4 regions of the Paenibacillus sp. ALE2 genome follow, and region 1 is predicted to be linked to each of the others. Evidence: predicted binding sites of a transcription regulator. Region 1 holds the regulator's gene; each other region holds the start of a gene.

Region 1 (2,210 bases):
GCCAGCTTCAAGTTGCTGCCTGGATTATGCGATACCGCCACACCTCGTTCCGCTAACAAAGCTATTTCTTCGTCGTTCAAGTGAACGCCGTGGGCAACAAGTGAAGGACGGGAGAAAAAGCCAAGCTTATCTAAGTGTGCAACTGGACGCAAGCCGTAGTCGCGTACGTTTTGTTCAACTTCGGCGATCGTCTCGGACATGTGCGTATGCAATGGTAAATCGAGATCATGTGCTGCTTGAACAAATTTCTCAATAAACGCAGGCGGGCATGTGTATGGGGCATGAGGAGACATCATTGTTGTGATACGTCCGTCTGCTTTTCCATGCCAGTTACGCGCAAAAGTCACGGCCTCAGCTAGCTTGATCCGCTGTTCTTCTTCTGAACAGAGTCCAATGGCTCCACGCATCAAGCTTGCACGAATGCCCGACTCTTCAGCTACACGAGCCACCTCATCCATATGATCGTACATATCCAGGAAAGTCGTGGTTCCACCTTTCAGCATTTCCAGCACTGACAAAGAAGTTCCCCAGTACACATCCGTAGATGTAAACTTGGCTTCCATAGGCCACATTTTTTCCTGAAGCCACACTTGAAGTGCCAAATCATCTCCATACCCTCGCAGCAGAGACATCGCCGCATGACCATGAGTATTGATCAGACCAGGTAAAAACAATAACCCCTTGCCGTCGATTGCTTCTGTCTCTTCCTCACCCGCAGGCAAAGTCTCGCCAATGTAAGTAATACGGCTATCCTCCACAATCATAAAACCATGGATTACCCCAGCCTCGGGTCCATTCACGGCAAACGAGCCGTTTTTAATCATCCATTTATTCACTGTCATATTGTGCTTCTTCCTTTCCGTCCTCCAGATAATAAGCGAGGCTAAGCAAATCAGTTGTAAAGTCTGTGGCATGTATCCGAATGTTAGCCGGTGCCTTGAGAATGATAGGTGCAAAGTTCAAAATCGCTCCAATTCCACTCTCAATCAGCCTATCAGCTACGTGCTGTGCCTCAAAATCAGGTACAGTAATAATCCCGATTCGTATATTTTTTTCTTTCACAGTCGCTTCCAGTTCATCCATCGGCTGTACGACCAAAGTATTGATTCTGGTCCCAACCTTATCCGGGAACGCATCAAAAACCGCCACAATCTTCATATTGTCTTTTAAATAAGCATTATAGTTCGATAGGGCTTGACCCAGATTACCTGCTCCGACCAATACTACATTAATTTGCTGGTCGATTTTCAGGATATGGCGTATTTTCTCGATTAGATAAGAAACATCGTAACCGATGCCCTTCCGACCAAAATCGCCAAAATAGGCAAGATCTTTACGAATTTGGGCCGGATTCAAATCTAACCTCTGTCCCAGCTCTTGAGAAGAGACCGTAGCCACCTCCCGTTTGTGCAGTGCATTCAGATAACGTAAATATACGGGTAATCTCCGTACGACAGCCTCTGAAATTTTATCTGATTTCATACTTGCTCCCCCTAATTGTAACGGACTTTAAGTGTCCGTCCGTTGTGCCTCTGTCTCCGGGGCGGATTGGAGCCATTCAGCGATGCGGGGCACCATTTGCTCCGATGGCATATGCTCCATTTTTGGTCCCGGTAACGAGTACAAAAAGTGCTTTCCATAATAGGATTCGATCACACGCGTATCGTAAACGATGACGACTCCGTGGTCGCTCGCTGTACGTACCAATCGCCCAAATCCCTGTTTGAAGCGAATAACTGCTTGTGGTACAGACAGCTTCATAAATGGATTCTTCTTCTGCTGCTGGAGCAACTCGCTTTTAGCCTCCAGTAACGGGTGGTTGGGCGGTTGAAACGGCAAGCGAACGATAGCCAGACAAGTCAAAGCTTTCCCTGGAATATCGACGCCTTCCCAGAAGCTACTGGTTCCCAGCAATACAGAAGCTTTCGCTTCCTGAAAACGGCGGGTTAGCTTGCTGCGACTCCCACTGTCCACACCTTGTCCTAACACGGTAATATCGCTGGACGCTAACGCCTCTTTGAGCGGCTCATACACTTGCCGGAGCATCCGATAGGAAGTAAACAGAACGAGCATTCTCCCCCGCGTCGCCTGGGCAGTCGCTCCTAGAGAGCTAACGAGCATCTCTACAAAATGTGCATCTCCTACACTGCCCTTCACACTCGGAAAATCTCGCGGAATGACCAGCAACACCTGATCCCTATAATTAAAGG
Region 2 (2,210 bases), 2.5 Mb from region 1:
ATCGTTTCAGCGGATGATGTTTTCGCCCCGTGATTGCTGCATCCGGTACCCATCAGCTGTCCATATATCTCATCTGTCATTGGCGTTTGCTGACGCACATATTTCTGAAGACTAGCAGATTCGCTCACATCGCCGAACAGTACAGTCCCCACAATTTTATTGTCACGAAGCAGCACTTTTTTGTATGTGTGCTTCCACTCATCCTTTGCTACAATCACCGTATGTTCAGGCTGGGTTATGAATTCGCCAGCTGAGAAAACATCCACCCCTGAAATTTTGAGCTTGGTTGAAACTACCGATCCTGCATAACCTTCGGTATCCGCGCCTGCCAAATGTTTGGCAATTACACTTCCCTGTTCAAACAGCGGAGCTACCAGACCGTAGCAGACCCCACGGTGTTCAACACATTCGCCTACGGCATATACATCCGGCAAGGATGTTTTCATCAAATCATCGACCACAATCCCACGGTTCGTTTCCATACCACTTTCCACAGCTACCTGGATATTAGGCTTGATTCCGACGGCCATTACGACCAAATCCGCTTCCAGCTCACTTCCATCCGAGAAGCGCAATCCTTGTACCCGATCTTGACCGTACACCTCCGCAGTTTGCATTTGCATAGCAAACTTGATTCCCTGGCGTTCCAGTTCTGCTTTCAACATCGCAGACGCTTCCCGGTCCAGCTGACGTTCCATCAAATCTTCCATTAAGTGAACGACCGTAACATCCATTCCTAGGTTGACCAAGCCTTTAGCTGCCTCCAGCCCCAATAGACCTCCGCCAATGACAGCCGCCTTTTTATAGGTCTTTGCCGCTTCCAGCATGGCCGAGCAATCGGCGATATCCCGGAAACCAATAACGCCTGGTAATTCTTTACCCGGAATAGGCAGAATAAACGATTGTGAGCCGGTAGCTACCAAAGCCACGTCGTAGTCAATTTCCAGTCCGTCTTCGGTGCGAATCTTCTTGTGCTCACCGTCGATGCTTTTAACCATTTTTCCTGTATATAAAGTAATTCCTTGATCCGCATACCATTGCAAATCGTTCAGTATAATATCATCTATTGTTTTACTACCTTCCAGCACATAAGAGAGCATGATCCGGTTATAGTTCGGATGCGGCTCACTTCCCAAGACTGTAATTTCATACTTATCTGTTAATTTTAAAATTTGTTCCACCGTATTGATACCAGCCATCCCGTTCCCTATAACTACAAGCTTCTTCTTACTGTTTATCATATACCGGTTCCTCCATTCATTCGACGCTACTTCCTATCCGACGACATCTCTACGTTCCTATGAATACTGTTTATGCTTCTATTTTAATACAGCAGATAGGTCTATATGTGATTTCGATCACAATGTAGTTAAAATTAAAAATAATTAGGGATTTCCCTATTCCATTTCAAGGGATTAAGGTAAGGAGCGGAAATCATAGCAGTGTCATCGAATGATCTTTCCAATTCATGTGTAAATACAACCGTTATAAGGAATACTTTATGAACAACTTATATCTTATGGGAACATGAATTGAATTGTTTGGAGGTAATCATCATGTGGTCTAAAATCATTTCTTATCTTCCTAGCTGGAGTACACTCTTTCAAGCCGGCCTCGCGTTGATTATTCCTTTAGGAATTTATTATATAAACACCTCGGTTTATTCACTTGTCGGCAGTAAGGGAGCCAAATCCAAACACTCTTCCGGTCATCCGCTCTCTGATCAACATAACGAAGGGCACACTGATCAGCTGCATGAAGAATCGAGCCCTAAAATTACAGGGAAATATGATGCCGACTTAAAGGCTATTCGTGAAGCTATAGGCGGAAATAGTGATGTGCATTTTCGTGAGTTTATGATGAAGAAATATCAGGCTCGGTCCGTGTTAATCTTCATAGAAGGTATGCAGGATGAAAAGCTTATGAGCGAACAGGTAATGGAAATCTTGATGTTTGAGAGCCAGCAGGCTCAGGATCAACAGGAACAACCGAAAGGGTTAAGTAACTCTTTTATAAAAGAAAGCCTGATGCCACTTACACAAATTAGTGAAATTACTAATAGGGAGGAACTGAGCGAGTTCATTCTTTTAGGGCATACCGCTTTATTAATTGAAGGAATGAAGGAAGCACTACTGGTGGGCTCTCCTAATGGCGCTATTCGCTCCGTCAATGAGCCAACCTCCGAAGCATTACTTCGGGGTCCCAGAATC
Region 3 (2,210 bases), 2.7 Mb from region 1:
TAGCGGATAGCCAATGTGATCTCCCCCCACCATTCTAATTAGACAACCTTTGAACGAGATAAATAATAACAATGTATTCAAGGATTTTAGCCTGGTCTAGTCAAACAACCCACAAAGTTCGAAACAGGCTTGGTCCTATGCGGATGTTAATGTGGGTGTGATGTATATGTCATGGCAGCATTATGCATAAGGATGTAAAGTAAAAGGGACACAAACAAACATGAGATGAAATGGGCATGTTTATGGTAAACTATATGGAGTTATAGAAGACCTGAAAGAGGAGTACTATATGACACAATTTGTCTATAAGCAAATTATTGACGATCTTAAAATGAAAATTTTCGCTGGAAAGTTTGCAGATATGAGATTGCCAGATGAACGTAGTCTTAGTGAGACTTACCAGGTTAGTCGTAGTTCCATTAAACGTGCTCTGACTAAAATGGAGAGTGTCGGAATTATTTTCAAAAAACAAGGTTCCGGGACATTTATTAATCCCTTATACATAAGAAATGAATCTATCTTTAACTACGAGGGCTCTAATCTAGGAGTTACTGATAATTTTCAAATGCATGGCAAAAAGCCAAAAATCAAAGTATTGAGTTTTGAGGTCATTCCACCGACAGAAGAACTACAGCGCGATTTGTTCTTGGACACTCATGATTTTGTTTATAAAATCGTTCGCTTGCGTCTGTTTGATGATGATCCATTTATGATCGAAACGGGCTATATCCCCATTAAAATTGTCCAGGATTTAAATCAGACCATTATTGAGGGTTCCATTTTTAATTATTTGGAGGACTCGCGGAACCTGGCCGTCACCAAATCCTTTTTATCTATTTTTGCAGAACCGTCTGAAGAGAATGATCAAAAGCTACTGCAATTGAAAGAAAATGAACCCGTAGGCATTATGGAGGGTGTTTTCTTTTTGGATAACGGTACCCCATTTGAATTTTCGCATATGCGATTTCACTACAAATATTTGAAATTTAATACCTTTGTATCGGTACACTAATGAAAAGACTGGAGAATTCTCCGGTCTTTTTTTTATAGTTTTGAAAAAGGATTAGAGTCTGCAAACTCTTCATTTATCACAAATTTTATTGGTTTATCCTGCTATATATTTTAATGTAAGAGCTTTTTTACTGTCTTTTTAATTTATATTTCATAGTATGTTCAAAATTTCACAAAATTGGACCGTATCACTTGTGAAAAAGGTTGAATTAATTCAGTGTAGCGTTATGATGTACATGTAGATGAAATTTCCGGAAATAAATTACAAACAAAATTACTAGGGAGTGGACACCATGGCTTTATCACCCGTGTTAGAAGATTACTCGTCTAAAACATATTTGGAAAAACTTGATGCATACTGGCGTGCAACGAACTACATTTCAGTAGGTCAGCTTTATTTAAAAGACAATCCTTTGTTGAGAGAACCTTTGAAAGATTCGGATGTAAAGGTTAAGCCTATTGGACACTGGGGCACGATTCCAGGCCAAAACTTTATTTATGCTCATCTTAATCGTGTTATTAATAAATATGATTTGAACATGCTTTACATTGAAGGTCCTGGTCACGGCGGCCAAGTTATGGTTTCAAATTCATATCTTGATGGAAGCTACACCGAAATTTATCCGCAAATCACGCAGGATATCCCAGGTATGAAGAAACTGTTCAAACAATTTTCATTCCCTGGCGGTATTGCTTCACATGCTGCGCCTGAAACCCCTGGATCTATCCATGAAGGCGGGGAGCTGGGCTATTCCCTTTCTCATGGTGTAGGTGCTATTTTAGATAATCCGAATCTGATCTCGGCTGTTGTTATTGGGGATGGTGAAGCTGAAACGGGTCCATTGGCCGCTTCGTGGTTCTCTAACCGATTTATCAATCCAATCACGGATGGCGCAGTGCTGCCGATCTTACATTTAAATGGCTTCAAAATTAGTAACCCAACGATTATGTCTCGCCAATCAAAAGAAGAGTTAACCTCGTTCTTTAAAGGTTTGGGTTGGGAACCATTCTTTGTTGAAGGTGAAGATCCTGATCACATGCACCCAGAAATGGCGAAAGTATTGGATACTGCCATCGAAAAGATTGAAGCTATTCAAAAGAATGCGCGTGAAAATAATGACCTTACTCGTCCGGCGTGGCCAGTGCTTATCTTCCGTTCCCCTAAAGGCTGGACAGGTCCAAAGGAATGGGACGGCGTG
Region 4 (2,210 bases), 160 kb from region 1:
TCTTTAATCGCTGCAAGATATCCAAAATATACCCATTGGAAAGCTTCTTTTGCATTGTTAGCTGGTTTAGAAATATCAAAACCGTGCTCAGCAGCCATTTGTTTCAATTCATTCAAAGCACGAATTTGTTCAGAAATTTCTTCACGCAGACGGATTACGTCTTCTTCCATGGAATCAACTTCAAGGCTTTTCAATTGAAGTTTTTTATCTTGGATCAAGAAGTCTGCACCATACAGAGCTACGCGACGATAGTCACCGATTATACGACCACGACCGTATGCATCTGGCAGACCAGTAATGATGCCAGCTTTACGAGCTGCTCTCATTTCATCTGTATAAGCGTCAAATACACCTTGGTTGTGTGTTTTACGAATATGAGTGAAAATGTCAACAATGCTTTGTGGCACTTCAAAACCATAGGCTTTACAAGCATCGATCATCATCCGAATTCCACCAAACGGCTGCAAAGAACGTTTGAATGGAGCATCTGTTTGTACGCCGACAACTTGTTCTTTGTCCTTGTCCAAATAGCCTGGTTTATGTGAAATAATGGTGGATGGCGTATTTACGTCTACATCAAGAACGCCGCCGTTTGCCAACTCTTTTTTAGTAAGATCAGATACAATTTCCCACAATGCAGTTGTATTGGCGGTAGGACCAACCAAAAATTCTTCATTGCCCACATAAGGTGAGATATTTGTTTCAATAAAATCGTTGACGTTAACTTCTTTAGTCCATTTTCCTTTTTTAAAACCTCTCCAGCCAGATTGTTGCTCTTGTAATTCTCTCTCAATCACCGACATGTAAATCCCTCCAAATTGTTTGGTCTTCCGGACTTGTGATTTTTTTCACGTTTAAACTATTTCTTGAGCCCGGCCTTTTCACCGATGCCTTACGCTCAGTGTCGGGACCTTTCTTACACTCTTATTGTAGAATAATGATAGAGTGTAGTATGTGACAAAAATCACAATATGAGTGATTTTTGTCACTTTATTTTCCCTAGCTTCACGCATATACCTCTAGCCTTGCCGTTCACCTCCCTTCCCAAACCAAGAGGCTCTCTATATAGAGAGCCTGCATTGGTATTGTATAGGAAAATGCTTAGTTACAAGCCTCTTCATACTATTATATTATTGATCAAAGCGTCCGTAGAAGGCATTACGGTATACATCAGCCAATTCAGTAACCAGCGGCAGCTTTGGATTTGCAGTTGTACATTGATCCTCAAAAGCGCGGTCAGCCAAATAATCTACACGTGATTCAAAGTCTTTTGGATCGAAACCAAGTTGTTGGAACGATTCCTCGATACCGAGTGTTTTGTTCAACTTACGGATCGCGTCAATTAAGCTGTTAACCCCTTCTTCAGTGGTACGTGCAGGCAGTCCCAGTATGCGTGCGATTTCTGCATAGCGCTCATCTGCAACAAAGTGCGAATATTTAGGGAACGATGCAAATTTTGTCGGTTTTTTCGCATTGTAGCGAATAACGTGCGGCAGCAAGATAGCATTCGTGCGGCCATGCGCTGTATGGTATTGTCCGCCCCATTTATGTGCGAGACTATGGTTAATCCCCAAGAATGCATTAGCAAACGCCATACCTGCAAGTGTAGAAGCATTATGCATTTTTTCGCGAGCCAGCTTATCAGCAGTCAGAGCCGATTGCTCCAGGTATTGGAATACCAGTTGAATAGCTTTAATTGCCAGACCATCTGTATAATCATTGGCCATTACAGACACATAAGCCTCGATAGCATGGGTCAGAACGTCCATACCTGTATCGGCTACAGCAGTTTTAGGCAGCGAATATACAAACACAGGGTCAATAATTGCCACATCAGGAGTCAACTCATAGTCAGCCAGCGGGTACTTCGTGTTGCCCAGGTTTTTGTCCGTAATAACTGCAAACGATGTAACTTCCGAACCTGTACCCGAAGTTGTAGGGATAGCCACAAATTGTGCTTTTTGACCCAGACGTGGGTACTTGTAAATCCGTTTACGGATATCCATGAATTTTTGTTTCAAGTTATTGAAATCAGTATCCGGATATTCATAGAACATCCACATGCCTTTAGCAGCATCCATTGGCGAACCGCCGCCGAGTGCGATGATGCAATCCGGTTGGAAACGTCTCATCATTTCAGTACCGCGCTCTACCGTAACTGTCGATGGATCTGGCTCTACTTCGGAGAACACTTCAATAGCAACCGGTGT

The links. Region 1 encodes Rex, which represses fermentation and respiration genes when NADH is low (regulators of the CRP and FNR family bind a similar motif). Its sites were predicted from a motif close to TTGTGAAATATTTCACAA; they were not measured.
Region 2: a site for Rex is predicted at 1,347-1,364, ahead of nirB (nitrite reductase large subunit NirB). Genes of this name have one in related genera too.
Region 3: a site for Rex is predicted at 1,170-1,187, ahead of ACXHJ1_RS05565 (phosphoketolase family protein). Genes of this name have one in related genera too.
Region 4: a site for Rex is predicted at 837-854, ahead of pflB (formate C-acetyltransferase). Genes of this name have one in related genera too.

Annotation. Positions count from the first base shown of each region.
Region 1 is NZ_CM134213.1:4,050,623-4,052,832, reverse strand. It holds gene ACXHJ1_RS17730 (amidohydrolase) at 1-842, opposite strand, end outside; gene ACXHJ1_RS17725 (redox-sensing transcriptional repressor Rex) at 829-1,482, opposite strand; gene dinG (ATP-dependent DNA helicase DinG) at 1,510-2,210, opposite strand, start outside.
Region 2 is NZ_CM134213.1:818,411-820,620, forward strand. It holds gene nirB (nitrite reductase large subunit NirB) at 1-1,241, opposite strand, end outside; gene ACXHJ1_RS03345 (spore germination protein) at 1,557-2,210, shown strand, end outside.
Region 3 is NZ_CM134213.1:1,309,741-1,311,950, reverse strand. It holds gene ACXHJ1_RS05575 (glycosyltransferase) at 1-14, opposite strand, end outside; gene ACXHJ1_RS05570 (GntR family transcriptional regulator) at 290-1,012, shown strand; gene ACXHJ1_RS05565 (phosphoketolase family protein) at 1,305-2,210, shown strand, end outside.
Region 4 is NZ_CM134213.1:3,894,467-3,896,676, reverse strand. It holds gene pflB (formate C-acetyltransferase) at 1-803, opposite strand, end outside; gene adhE (bifunctional acetaldehyde-CoA/alcohol dehydrogenase) at 1,131-2,210, opposite strand, start outside.